One region of the Arthrobacter sp. TJ-270 genome, then DNA from elsewhere that is predicted to be linked to it. Evidence: riboswitches for the same ligand, from Rfam matches in the RefSeq annotation. Region 1 holds a riboswitch; each other region holds the start of a gene.

Region 1 (4,419 bases):
CGGCACCACCTCGGTCACCAGTGGTCCGGTCACCGCACGTATCGCCGGGCCGTTTTTCCGCTGGCTCGACGGCGTATGGGGCAGGCGTGCCGTCCGGCTGCCCGACACCTACCCCGGTCCGTTCGCCCTCGGTTGGCTCGGCTACCTCGGCTACGAGCTGAAGCGGGAAACCGGCGGTTCCACCACACCGGGCACCGACATGCGCGGCACGGTCCCGGACGCCTCGCTGCTCTTCGCGGGCCGCGCCGTCGTCCTCGATCAGCGAGATCGGCGCACCCACCTTCTGACCCTGCGTGACGGCTCCCGAGACACTGACGCCGATGCCTGGCTGGAACGTGCTCGCGCCGTCGTACTCTCGGGCGGAACTGCTCCGGCTCCGGCCGAGCGGCTGCCCGCTCCCCGCTTCTCCGCACGCGATACACGCGAGCAGTACCTGGAGAAGATCCGCACGGCAAAGGCGGAGATCGCCGACGGCAACTCGTACGAGGTGTGCCTGACAACCGCCCTCACGGCTCACGCGGAGGGTCCGGTTCGGCCCTTCGAGGCCTACCTTGAGCTGCGGCGTGCCAACCCGGCTCCGTTTGCGCACTACTTCTCTTTCCCCGGCCTTGCTATTGCCAGCACCTCGCCGGAGCGGTTCCTCCGGCTCGACTCGTCCGGCGGGATGCGCGCCGAACCGATCAAGGGCACCCGGCGCCGCTCCGCCGATCCTGACGAGGACGCCGCCCTGCAGGCCGAGCTGCGCACCAGCACCAAGGACCGCGCGGAAAACATCATGATCGTGGACCTGCTGCGCAACGACCTCTCCCACCTGGCCATCCCCGGCACCGTCACGGTGAGCCGCCTGTGCGACATCGAAACGTACGCAACGGTGCACCAGATGGTCAGCACTATCGACGCGCAGCTGCGGCCGGGGTCCTCCCGCGCCGAAGCAGTCGCCGCCGCGTTCCCTGCCGGTTCCATGACGGGCGCGCCGAAAATCAGCACCATGGTTATCCTCGACCGGCTCGAAGGTGCACCGCGGGGTGTCTATTCGGGCGCCGCCGGGTACTTTTCGCTCGATGGGGCAGCGGACCTCGCCGTCGTCATTCGTACGCTCGTGATGGAGAATGACGACGACGACACCCGCCTCACGCTCGGCGTGGGCGGCGCGATCACGGCCGATTCCGACCCGTCCGAGGAGTGGGAGGAAGTGCGGACGAAGGCGTTCGGGGTATTGTCCGCGCTGGGCTCGTCCTTTCCGGCATAGTCCACATTGCTCGCTGCACGCGGCCTTCCGTCACCTCATCCCGTGTGGAAGCATTGAACAGGCAAAGGACGGATCAACGAAGGAGAAAGGTCATGACCAGCTCCCGCGATGAAAACACGCCCAGCCTGGACGATGTTCAGGAGCCGGACAACGAATTCCTGCCCAACCGGATCTACCAGGGGCACGCAGGAGAGCCCGAACGCCTGGATGATGACGCCCTGGCGGCAGCCACGGAGCAGGAGCGGGTCGACGCCGGGCTCATCGACTACGCCCCAGACCAGGTTCCGGATGCCACCGACCCCCTCCCTGAGGAGGCCTCTGACGAAGCGGACCGGGCACAGCGTGGACTGAACGGGGAAAGCAATCCCGATTCCTGAGAACGCCGGCCCATAGCGCTCGCCCCGGGGCCCTCGGTCGCTAGCGCCTATCGCCCTCCCTGGCCTCGCTTCGCTCGCCCCGGGCCCCTCGGTCGCTAGGCTGGTGCCCATGACTGTTCTGGTGTTCCTGGACTCCTCCTCCCCCGCAGGCCGGATCGCTGACGCGACGCAGCCGCAGCTCAAGGTCACTGACACCGGAATCACGCGCGGCGACGGCATCTTCGAGACCATGCTCGCCGTCAACGGCGCGCCCCGGAAGCTGCAGGCGCATCTGGCCCGGCTGGCGACCTCTGCCGAGGCGCTGGAACTGAAGGTGCCGCCGTCGGACGCGTGGGAACGCGCCATCGCCACCGCGCTGAAGGAAACCGGCGACGACGGCGAACTGGTGGTCAAACTCGTCGCCACCCGCGGGGAGGAAGGGGCCGGTGCGACCTCCTGGGTGCTGGTCTCACCGCTACCCAAGGGGCTGCGCGGGCAGCGCCTCTCGGTACTCCTCCTGGACCGCGGTTATGACAGCACCGTCGCGCAGCGCGCGCCGTGGCTGCTGATGGGGGCCAAGACTCTCTCCTACGCGGTGAACATGGCCGCCCTCCGCTACGCCCGCTCCCACGGCGCCCACGACGTCATCTTCACCTCCACCGACGGCAAGGTGCTCGAAGGCCCGACGTCGACGGTCCTGATTGCCCGGGTGACCGACGGCGTCAAGCAACTAATCACACCGCAGCTGGAGAGCGGGATCCTGCCCGGAACGTCGCAGGGGGCCTTGTTCGCGACCGCCCGTGATGCGGGCTGGGAACTCGGTTATGGCCCACTGGTGCCGGAGGACCTGTTCAACTCCGAGGGCGTCTGGTTGATTTCGAGCGTCCGCCTGCTCGCCGAAGTCGGGTCGATTGACGGGAAGCCGGTCACGGTGTCTCCCGAGTTGACCGCCGAACTCGGAGCCCTGGTGCAGGCAGTCTCCTGAACCGGAACATATAGCGCACGCGCAGGGCGTTACCGCACATTACGGCACAGCGTGGCGGACGGGGTTGCCGGTGCTAGGTTCAATCCGGAGTAACGAGCGCCAGTGCCAAGCCCTGACTTGCTGGCCGGCAACCCTCTTTCACGGCGGGGTGCCTCAGGTGACTACTCGGCACACCGATCAGGATCCACGATCACCAGCGTGCACAGCGTGAGGAGACACAGTGTCACAGCATTACACCCCCCATCAGCAGCCAGGCAACGGCTACGCCGGAGACATCACGCCGCGCGAAGCGGTGGAACGCGTCAGCAAGGGCGCCGTCCTCGTGGATGTCCGCACAGTCGAGGAATGGCAGACCGTCGGCGTCCCTGACCTCACCGATGCCGGGACCGTCCCCCTCTTCCTGGAGTGGAACCGCTCCGACGGCACCCGCAATGTCTCCTTCCTCAACCAGCTGAACGGCCTCAAGGGCAGGGAGCTGCTGTTCCTCTGCCGCTCGGGCGTCCGCTCGGTTGCCGCGGCGCAGAGTGCAACGGCTGCCGGGCACACCGCCTACAACGTGCTGCACGGTTTCGAGGCGAACGGCGGCTGGCGCTCCAGCGGCCTTGCGACCACCGCCCACGCCGAATCCGGTACCCCTGAATCCGGCAGTGCCGAATCCGCGGCTGCCAGTCCGGCGAACGGGCAGGGCGACGCCGGTGAGTGAGTCCACGCCGTCGTCGTTCTCTCCGGCAGCGGGTCGGGAGCCGATCGCCGGTAACGGTGGCTACCCCCGGATCCAACGGCCGGACGACGACACCGCCGCCTGGTCGCCCGACACCCTCGCCGTCCGCGGCGGGCTCGCACGGTCCAATTTCGAGGAAACGTCCGAGGCCCTCTTCCTGAACTCGGGATTCGTGTATTCCTCCGCGGCTGCGGCGGAGGCCGCGTTCACCGGCGACGTCGACCGCTTTGTCTACTCCCGGTACGGCAACCCCACAGTCGCCATGTTTCAGGAACGACTGCGTCTTCTTGAAGGAGCGGAAGCGTGCTTCGCCACCGCCAGCGGCATGTCCGCCGTCTTCACCGCGCTCGGAGCGCTCCTGGCTGCCGGCGACCGCGTAGTCGCCTCCCGCAGCCTGTTCGGCTCCTGCTTCGTCATCCTGAATGAAGTCCTCCCGCGCTGGGGCGTGGAGACGGTCTTCGTGGACGGCTGGGACCTCAACCAGTGGGAAGAAGCGCTGAGCGTCCCTACCACCGCTGTGTTCTTCGAATCCCCTTCGAACCCGATGCAGGAAATCGTCGACATCCGGGCAGTCGTGGAACTCGGCCATGCCGCGGGCGCGCAGGTCGTCGTGGACAATGTCTTTGCCACACCGCTGTTGCAGCGGTGCACGGAACTGGGTGCCGACGTCGTTGTCTATTCCGGCACCAAGCACATCGACGGCCAGGGCAGGGTCCTGGGCGGCGCAATTCTCGGCCGCAAGGAATTCATCGAGGGTCCGGTGAAGACCCTCATGCGGCACACCGGTCCGGCCCTGTCCTCCTTCAACGCCTGGACCCTCCTGAAGGGACTCGAGACGCTCTCCCTGCGGGTCAACCACTCCTCGTCCTCGGCGCTGACCCTCGCCCGCTGGCTGGAAGCTCAACCGGCAGTGACCTGGGTGCGCTATCCCCTGCTCGAATCTCACCCGCAGTTCGATCTCGCCGCTGCCCAGATGACGGCCGGTGGCACGGTGGTCACATTCGAACTGAACGCCCCCGAGGGCCGGGCGAAGGAGCGGGCGTTCGCACTGCTCGATGCGCTGGACATCATCGACATCTCCAACAACCTTGGCGATTCGAAGACACTG
Region 2 (4,419 bases), on a different contig from region 1:
CGTCGTGGTACAGCGGCCAGAGCGTGGCGTTCGAAAAGCCTTCATAGTAGAACTCGACTTCATCTTCGCTCAGGGGGACGGGAACGAGCCGGATGTCAGTGTGGTCGAAGGCTTCGAGGGTCTCGTCAGCAGCACCATGCCACCCCACCCACGCGCCGTCGGCCTTCTCCATGACGGGAGCCAGCGCGGTGACCAGCCCGCCGGGTGACCGCCGCCAGGTGCCGTTGCCGTCGTCGTCGGTCACGCGATCAACCGGAAGCCGGTTGGACACGACAATGAACTCGAACTCACCGTACGTTGTGTCACCTGATTGCATACTGTCTCCCTGACGATGGTAGGCCTACTTATGACTTTAGCTGGTTGGGCGGCGCGGCCGCGCGGCGGGGAAGCGCTCAGCTACGTCGCCTAAAGTGGGTCGAAGACGGAACCGATGTGAACAACGAGGACTGATGACGCCCAGTAATCCCAGACCCAGCAAGGCCCAGCGGAAGTCGGAGGCGCGGCAGGAGATGGAGACGCGGCAGCAGCGGGCATCCTTCCTCATCAAGTGGGGAGTTGTGGCGGCCGTCGTTGCCATTCTCGTGATCGTCGGTCTCATCGTCGCCGGGAACATGCGCAACGAGGTCCCCGATGCAGGTCCGGCCCCTGAACATGGCAACGAGTACGGCGGGATCGCACTGACGTCCACGACCGAGCTTGCGCCCACCACCGTGGACACCGTCGACGTCGCCACACTGCCGGAGGAAGCGCCCAGCCCAGCGGGGCCGCCGCCCGGTGTGGCTGCGACCAGTGCTGACGAGCCGGTGCAGATAGTGGCCTACATCGACGTGAACTGCGTGCACTGTGCCAACTTCGAGCGCACTCACGCGGAGCAGATACAAACCTGGCTCGATGAGGGCGCCATCACTTTCGAGTACCGGAACGTTGCGTACCTCGACCCCAACTCGCAGACGGACTATTCCTCCCGGGGTGCTGCCGCCCTTGCCTGCGTTGCGGATAGCTCGCCGCCGGCCTACTGGGACTTCTCAACGGCACTGTTCGGTAATTTCGAGAACGGCGAACTGTCCGATGCGGAACTCGCGGAGATGGCCACAACTGCCGGTGCCGGGGACATCACGGCCTGCCTCGATGACAATACTTTCCGACCGTGGGTGAAATTCGGAACCCAGGCAGCCGAAACCTACGGGGTCAACGGCACTCCCACTGTGTTCGTCGACGGTGAGGAGGTACCGGACGCGGTGAGCGACTTTGCAACGGTCACCCGGGAGAAGGTCGAAGCCAGGAACTGAGAATTTCCAAGCCCACTGATTTCCCGCCGACCGCGGCGCTGGGCTAATCTTGTGTAGCGCCGTTGGAAGTTCATTTACGACGACGGCGCCTGCTGGCTCAGCCAGTCCGCCTCCTTAGCTCAGTTGGCCAGAGCACCTGTCTTGTAAACAGGGGGTCGCCGGTTCGAATCCGGCAGGGGGCTCCACTAAGAAGGCTGGTTGACTGCCGCAACACCGCTAGCTCCGCGAGGCCTCGTTGCCGGCCGACAGACCTAACCGGGACATTAGGGGAAGCGGCGCGTGCTCCAACCGCTGAAGAAGAGGTAAGCTCCCGCGCCTGCTGCGAGGAAACCCAGGACACCGAGAATGGTCAGCTGCATGCTGATTCCAGCGATGATTAGTCCGAAGCCGGCCAGGATGGTCAGCAGCCCATAAACTTCGCGCGCGCCGATACGCTTGGATGGTCCCGCGTCTTGTAACTTGTGGGCCAGATCGGGGTCCTCTGCCGCGAGCTCCTCTTCGAGCTCCCGTAGGCGTCTACGCTCTTCATCCGATAGCGGCATCAACGGCCTTCTTGTCCCTGGTCTTGCGGAGCTTCACCGACAGGGAACGGCGCGTAACAGCGACGGACCCGGCGATGACTTTCATAATGCTTGCTCTGTATCCAGTATGGTCCTTGCCCGGGGGAGAGCACAGAGCGACCTATGGATCTCGAAAGTGGGAATTGGTCAGGCTTTAGCAGCGCTCATCCCATTCACCGCTCTAAGCTTCGTGGGATGCTTCGTTTCGGTTCATGACGGGGTGTTTTTGGGTGGGGGCTGACAGTGCCACCATGATGGTGGGAGCCTCTTCTGTTGGTGCTCGGCCTGTGGCCGTGGAGAGGGCGTGCCTGCGTCACCGGTGGATTTAGAGCCCTAAACCCCACCATCCAGAGCAGCTGAGAGACCTGCCTCCCTGACGCTGCAGCTTCCCCCGGACCTCCCATCCGGAACGGTGCTAATGGCAGGACCGATGGAAGGAACAGCACCATGACAACTGACCGCATTCACACCAGCCACGCCGGTTCCCTGCCGCGCACACCGGAACTGATCGCCGCCAACGCCGCCAGAACCCTCGCTGAGGATGGCTTCACCCTGCAGCGAACCCCGGAATTCGAGGGCCTGCTCACCTCCGCCGTGGTGGACCTCGTCCAGTGGCAGAAGGACCTCGGAATTACCATCCCGGGGGATGGCGAGTACGGCAAGGCCATGTCGAATGCCGTGGACTACGGCGCCTGGTGGACCTACAGCTTCCAGCGTACCGCCGGTCTTGAACTGACGGACTACAACCCGATCCTCGCCGATGCCGTGCGCAGCGAACCCGGCGCGATCAAACTGACGTCGTTCGCGGATCGGCGCGACTGGACTCGCTTCGCAGCAGCGTATCAGGACCCTGAGAGCGGAATCCAGCTTGGCAAAAACGCCACGGCGTTCCCCTCCGCTACCGGTCCAATTTCATACATCGGCCAGGATGCACTGGCCTCGGACATAGCGAACCTCAAGGTAGGCCTTGACGCGGCGAACGTCCGAACGGGGTTCATCACCGCACTTTCGCCGGGGTCGGCGAGCAGGATCGGCAACGATTACTACGCCAGCGAGGAAGAGTTCATCTATGCATGGGCCGACGTGCTGCGCGAGGAATACCGGGCCATCGTCGACGCCGGTCTCATCGTCCAGATCGATGACCCCTCCCTCGCTGAGAACTGGGATCAGATCAACCCCGAACCCAGCGTCGAGGACTACCAGCGCTTCACCCGCATTCGGGTGGAGGCCCTCAACTACGCACTGCGGGGCCTGCCGGAGGACCAGGTCCGAGTGCACGTGTGCTGGGGATCCTGGCATGGTCCGCACACGACGGATCTAGAGTTCCGGCACATATTGGACCTTGTGCTGAGCATCAACGCCGGGTCGTACTCCTTCGAGGCCGCGAACGCGCGCCACGAACACGAGTGGGCCCTTTGGCAGGACACCACGCTGCCGGACGGAAAACTCATAGTGCCCGGTGTCGTCTCCCATGCGACGAACGTGGTTGAACACCCTGAGCTGGTCGCGCAGCGCATCGAACGCTTCGCGAGCTTGGTAGGGCGCGAGAATGTCATCGCCTCGACCGACTGCGGCCTCGGAGGGCGACTCCACCCGCAGATCGCCACAGCCAAGCTTGAAGCTTTGGGCCGCGGGGCGCAGATCGCCTCAAACAAGTTGTTCGGCCGTTCAGCGACGCTGATCTAACCGTACAAAACACCCTAGGGAACTCTGAGCGGGACGACACGTCGTTGATGTGTCGTCCCGCTGCATGTCGTCTGGGGCGGCGGATGCCGGTCCGGAATCGTTCATTCTGTAACAGAGCGAGCTTGGGCGATCCTTAGTGCAGCGTCCTGCGCTCGCTGTTGCTCCGCGGTGACGACCACTCCCGGCAAATGCCCCGCGGTCGCGATCATGGCGCGCAGCTCGGCAAGGGTATACGGGGTGGGGCGTCTACTGTGAGCCATGTAGTGGCAGTTCGGGCACAACGGGACCAGATCGGTGATCGGGTCGATCTCATAGTCGGGCCCAAGTAAGGAGGCCGGCACCGTGTGGTGGACGTGAATGAATCCGGCGCCCTCAGCGCCATACTTGGCCTCGTAATCGAAACCGCAGGCATGACAGTTCGGCCCGTGATGGGCGATCGCGACGGCTCTCGTTTCGGGACTGCGCTCGTACCGGTTGGTCGGAACGCGAATCAACGCGGCCTCCGGATATGAGCCCGGGAGCGGGTCCAGGGTATTCGCGCTCGGAGACGCACCGTCCAGAACATGTTCTGCCCAGACCGCCCTCATTGCCGCCTCCGCGTTGGACTGGATCTGCTTGCCCGAGGTGATTGCTGTCTTCCAATCGATGTTGGGAATCCGAGCCACCAGTTCATCCATGCGCAGCTGTTCGCCCTCGGGCAGGAGAAGGTCGAACTGCACGCCGACATGCAGGCGGGGGCTGTCACTGTTCGGATCGGAAAGTGTCACCGCTGACGGTTGATCAATCGTGAATCCGTGCCCGATCAAACCTCGCTGGTTGGGCCTACCCCCATGCACGAACAACCAGGTTTCAGTACCAACAGGCAAGGGCTTCCCGATGACGAG
Region 3 (4,419 bases), on a different contig from region 1:
CCGTCGATGGCCCGGCCGTAGCCGCCTTCGCGTCCGGGCGGCGTGATGCGGGCGTGGCTGGGACTGGCCCACTTGCGTACGCCGAGCAGCATCGAGTCGGCCTGTGCCGCGTGGTGCTCGCGGGTCCATCCCGTATAGGGCGAGAGTTCCCGGTCCAGGGCCGGAAGTGTCAGCTTGTTCATGCGCTCATGAGTCCTTCACCCGGCGCCACCCATCCCAACCGCTCCGGCCCTGCGGCGACGATCCGTTCGGCGAAGGTTCCATAACCCATCGCAGCTACTGCCTCCGGCTTATTCATGGAGCGGTCCTTTCCTGTGCCTGATACTCGATCGGTGTGCCTTGCATCACGTTCGGGACCAGTACATACTCAGAGTCGGCATGAAGCAATCACGTTTTCCGCCTCTCCACGGACGCAGCACTCGACGAGACGGCTGGAAAGCAGGGCAGTCCGCGGGCCGAGCACTTCGATAAATCCTAAGGATGACCTGGCGGTCGTGGCGTACGACGACGAGGTCGCCTACCTTGCCGAGCCCGCCATCTCCGCGGTGCGGCCGCCGAAGCACTACGTCGGCCGGGTGGCGGTGCAGATGCTCGCCGCCCGGATCGCCGAGGGCCGGCGACGGCCCGTCCACCGCCTGGAGCTGAATCCGGACCTGATCGTGAGGGACTCCTCGCTTGGAACGCCTCACCCGTCACCTACAGAGATGAGCTCCCATGACAACAGCACTGCTCCTGAGCGGCACCGGACGGTACGCGGACCCCTGGCACCCCTTCGCCGAGACATCCGCTGCGGTTGCCGGCCTACTTCAAGACCACGGTCTCACCGTGGAAACCGCGGACGACGTCGACTGCGCTCTCGAAGGCCTCCAGGACTCCGCCTCCTGGCCGGACCTGCTGGTGGTGAACGTCGGCCTCCCCCGCGACGACGACGGCACGTCCCCCGGATCAGAGGCCGCCTCCGCGGGGCTGGACGCCTGGGTTGCCGGCGGGCGGCCGTTGCTGGCCCTGCACTCCAGCTCCACCAGCTTCTTGGATTCGGAGTCGTGGGAGAAGGCACTCGGGGGTCGGTGGGTGCGGGGCGTGTCCATGCATCCGGAGTACGGCCGGGCACACATTGTGTTGGAGGGCTCCTTTCCGGTAGGCGTCTCTGACTTCACGGTCGACGACGAACGTTACAGCTGGCTGCGCACGTCACCGGAGGTCGTCGTCCATGCCCGCCACGAACACGAGGGGCATCTGCATCCGCTGATGTGGTCGCTGGAGCGACCGCTGGAGCGCACCGTGGAACAGGGAGCGGGAACCGCTACAGCGCGGAGCTTCTACGACGCTCTCGGCCACGACGCGGCGTCGTACGCGTCACCGGAACACCGGGAGTTACTGGAGCGCGCGGTGGACTGGCTGCTCGCCTGACCGCTGTGGGCCTGCTTTGTTACGACATATATTGCAAAGGCACGTCAGAAAGTCGTTTAGTGGAAGTCCACCATCCCGAGCGGCCGAGAGACCTGGATCGTTGACGCCGCAGCAACCCTTACCTGCATGCAGGAGAACGGGTGCTACTGCCAGGAGCGATGGAGTTATACATGAGCACCGTTCTCAGCGCGCAGCAGCAGGCACAGGCCACTAACAACGCCACAGACAAGCTGGCCCTTCCCCTGACCTTTTCCTCCCTCACGCGGTCCTTCGGCGGCGGAACCAGCGAGCATGTAGTCCTCCGCGACATCAACCTCGATGTCCGCGCCGGTGAGGTACTCGCCATCGTCGGTGCCAGCGGCTGCGGGAAGTCCACGCTCCTGCGGGCCGCAGCGGGCCTCGACGCACCGACATCCGGTGCCGTCCTCATCGACGGAACCGCGGTCAACGGCATCGATGACCGCTGCGCCGTCGCCTTCCAGGAACCGCGTCTCCTCCCCTGGCTGTCGCTCCGGGCCAACGTCGCAATCGGCCTGCCCAGGGGAACCGGCGCGGCCGCCGGCAAGGCGAAGGTCACCGAACTGCTGGGCCTCGTGGAGCTCGCGGACTTCGCCGGGCACCGGCCCCGTGAAGTGTCCGGCGGCATGGCCCAGCGGGCATCCCTGGCCCGGGCACTCGCCCGGAACCCGGGCGTATTGCTCCTCGATGAGCCGTTCGGCGCTCTTGACGCCCTCACCCGGCTGAAGATGCAGGACCTCCTTCTGGATATCCACGCAGCCCAGCCCACTACGGTGCTGCTGGTGACGCACGACGTCGACGAGGCCCTCCAGCTCGCAGACCGCATCATCGTGCTCGGCAAGTCCGCCGATCCGTCACGCCCCGGCGCCTCCGTCACCGAGGTGCTCACCGTCCCGGGCGACCGCCCGCGGGACCGCAATGCCGCCGACCTCGGCCGAATGCGCAGCTCCCTGCTCACCACCCTCGGCGTCAAAGGCCACTAGACCACACACAGCTTGTTCCGTCGTCGTGCCCGTCTGCACGGCGACTGCTACCCCTCGCAAAGGAAACCATGAACCGCACCCGCTCGCCCTTCACCCGCCGCGCCGTCCTGTCCGTAGCGCTCGCCGCCACCGGCACGCTCGCCCTGACCGGCTGCCTCGCCGGTGAGAACGCCGCGTCCGCCGAAGAGGCTTCCACGGCCACCGAGCTCAACATTGACTTCGCCACTTACAACCCGCTCAGCCTGGTCATCAAGGACCAGGGTTGGCTCGAAGCGGAGCTTGAGGACGAAGGCGTGACCGTCAACTGGGTCCAGTCCGCCGGTTCCAACAAGGCCAATGAAGCCCTCCGCGCCGGAGCGGTCGACGTCGGATCCACCGCCGGGTCCGCTGCTCTCCTCGCCCGTTCCAACGGGTCACCGATCAAGACGATCGACATCTACTCCCAGCCCGAGTGGTCCGCCATGGTCACCGTCGAGGGCACCGGCATCGAGACCCTTGAGGACCTGCGCGGCAAGTCGATCGCGGCAACCAAGGGCACCGACCCCTACTTCTTCCTGATCCAGTCGCTCGAGTCCGCTGGCATCGACCCCTCCGAGGTCACCGTGCAGAACCTGCAGCACGCCGACGGCTGGGCAGCACTGAACAACGGATCCGTTGACGCCTGGGCGGGTCTGGACCCGATCATGGCTTCGGCTGAGCAGGAGGGCGCCGAGCTCTTCTTCCGCAACATCGACTTCAACACCTACGGCTTCCTCAACGCCAACGAGGAATTCCTCTCCGAGAGCCCCGAGCTTGCCCAGACCGTGGTGAATGCCTACGAGAAGGCGCGCGAGTGGGCGAAGGAAAACCCGGAGGAGACGGCACAGATCCTCGCCGATGTTGCCGGCATCGACGTCGAGATCGCCAACGCCGTCATCATCGAACGCACCAACCTGGACGTCGACCCCGCACCGGGCGAGGCACAGCGGAAGGTTCTCGAGAAGGTCGGCCCGGTATTCGTGGAAACTGGTGATGTCTCCTCGCAGGAGCAGATCGATGAAGCCCTCGACACCCTCTTCGACGACTCCTTCGTCACCAACGCCGATCCTGACGCCATCCAGGGTTCCTAATGACTCAGATGGGTAATCCCGGTAATACCGGGGCCAGCGTCTACCCCACCAGCAAGGAAGGCCTGGAAGCCACCGGCCATACCGTGACAACAGCGGACGACGACGGCGGCTCACCTCTTGAGCCCACAGAGACCTCCGGGGGGCTGCTGAGCCGGCGACCGGTCCGTCTCCTGCTGGGGCTGGTGGTTCCCGCCCTCATCCTCGTCGCCTGGCAGTTGAACTCGGTCGTGGGCGTGTTCAGCGCCGTGCAGCTGCCGCCGCCCTCCGCTGTGCTGACCGCCGCCGTCGAACTGATTGAGCGCGGCGAACTGTGGATCCACATCGCCATCTCCACGCAGCGCGTGCTCATTGGCTTCGCGCTGGGTGCCACGCTCGGACTGGCGCTGGGCGCCCTGCTCGGGTTGTCCCGGATGGCCGACGCGCTGCTCGCACCGACCATCGGCGCGCTGCGCGCGGTTCCGTCGCTGGCCTGGGTCCCGTTGCTCATTCTGTGGATGAAAATCGGCGAGGACTCGAAGGTAACGCTGATCCTCATCGGCGCGTTCTTCCCCGTCTTCACCACGCTCTTTTTGGCATTGCGCCACGTTGACCGGAACCTCGTTGAAGCGGCACGGGCGTTCGGATTGAAGGGGATCAGGCTGCTGACCACGGTGCAGCTGCCCGCCGTCGTGCCCGCAGTGTTCTCGGGGCTGCGGCTGGCTCTGGCGCAGGCCTGGCTGTTCCTGGTGGCTGCCGAGCTCATCGCGTCTTCACTGGGACTCGGGTTCCTGTTGACCGATTCGACCAACAACGGCCGCACAGACCGGATCTTCCTGGCGATCATCCTGCTCGCTGTTATCGGCAAGACGACCGACGCCCTGCTTGGCATCGCCGAAAGGTGGGCGGTTCGACGGTGGACG

What was found. A riboswitch is a leader RNA that binds a small molecule or an ion and turns the genes downstream of it on or off. The one in region 1 is predicted to bind S-adenosylmethionine.
Region 2: linked by a shared signal. The riboswitch ahead of AC4D2M_RS11885 (cobalamin-independent methionine synthase II family protein) and the one ahead of AC4D2M_RS03765 (rhodanese-like domain-containing protein) in region 1 are both predicted to bind S-adenosylmethionine.
Region 3: linked by a shared signal. The riboswitch ahead of AC4D2M_RS13915 (ABC transporter ATP-binding protein) and the one ahead of AC4D2M_RS03765 (rhodanese-like domain-containing protein) in region 1 are both predicted to bind S-adenosylmethionine.

What each region holds. Positions count from the first base shown of each region.
Region 1 is NZ_JBZCNB010000001.1:793,971-798,389, forward strand. It holds gene pabB (aminodeoxychorismate synthase component I) at 1-1,249, shown strand, start outside; gene AC4D2M_RS03755 (hypothetical protein) at 1,342-1,626, shown strand; gene AC4D2M_RS03760 (aminodeoxychorismate lyase) at 1,736-2,590, shown strand; SAM riboswitch class IV at 2,679-2,804, shown strand; gene AC4D2M_RS03765 (rhodanese-like domain-containing protein) at 2,811-3,293, shown strand; gene AC4D2M_RS03770 (O-succinylhomoserine sulfhydrylase) at 3,364-4,419, shown strand, end outside.
Region 2 is NZ_JBZCNB010000006.1:7,664-12,082, forward strand. It holds gene otsA (alpha,alpha-trehalose-phosphate synthase (UDP-forming)) at 1-316, opposite strand, end outside; gene AC4D2M_RS11870 (DsbA family protein) at 450-1,289, shown strand; tRNA gene AC4D2M_RS11875 (tRNA-Thr) at 1,398-1,474, shown strand; gene AC4D2M_RS11880 (DUF3040 domain-containing protein) at 1,553-1,831, opposite strand; SAM riboswitch class I at 2,190-2,286, shown strand; gene AC4D2M_RS11885 (cobalamin-independent methionine synthase II family protein) at 2,297-3,535, shown strand; gene AC4D2M_RS11890 (HNH endonuclease) at 3,637-4,419, opposite strand, start outside.
Region 3 is NZ_JBZCNB010000008.1:5,134-9,552, reverse strand. It holds gene AC4D2M_RS13930 (DUF2264 domain-containing protein) at 1-182, opposite strand, end outside; partial or broken gene AC4D2M_RS13925 (substrate-binding domain-containing protein) at 297-662, shown strand; gene AC4D2M_RS13920 (ThuA domain-containing protein) at 715-1,410, shown strand; SAM riboswitch class I at 1,478-1,575, shown strand; gene AC4D2M_RS13915 (ABC transporter ATP-binding protein) at 1,581-2,411, shown strand; gene AC4D2M_RS13910 (aliphatic sulfonate ABC transporter substrate-binding protein) at 2,480-3,520, shown strand; gene AC4D2M_RS13905 (ABC transporter permease) at 3,520-4,419, shown strand, end outside; gene acs (acetate--CoA ligase) at 4,413-4,419, shown strand, end outside.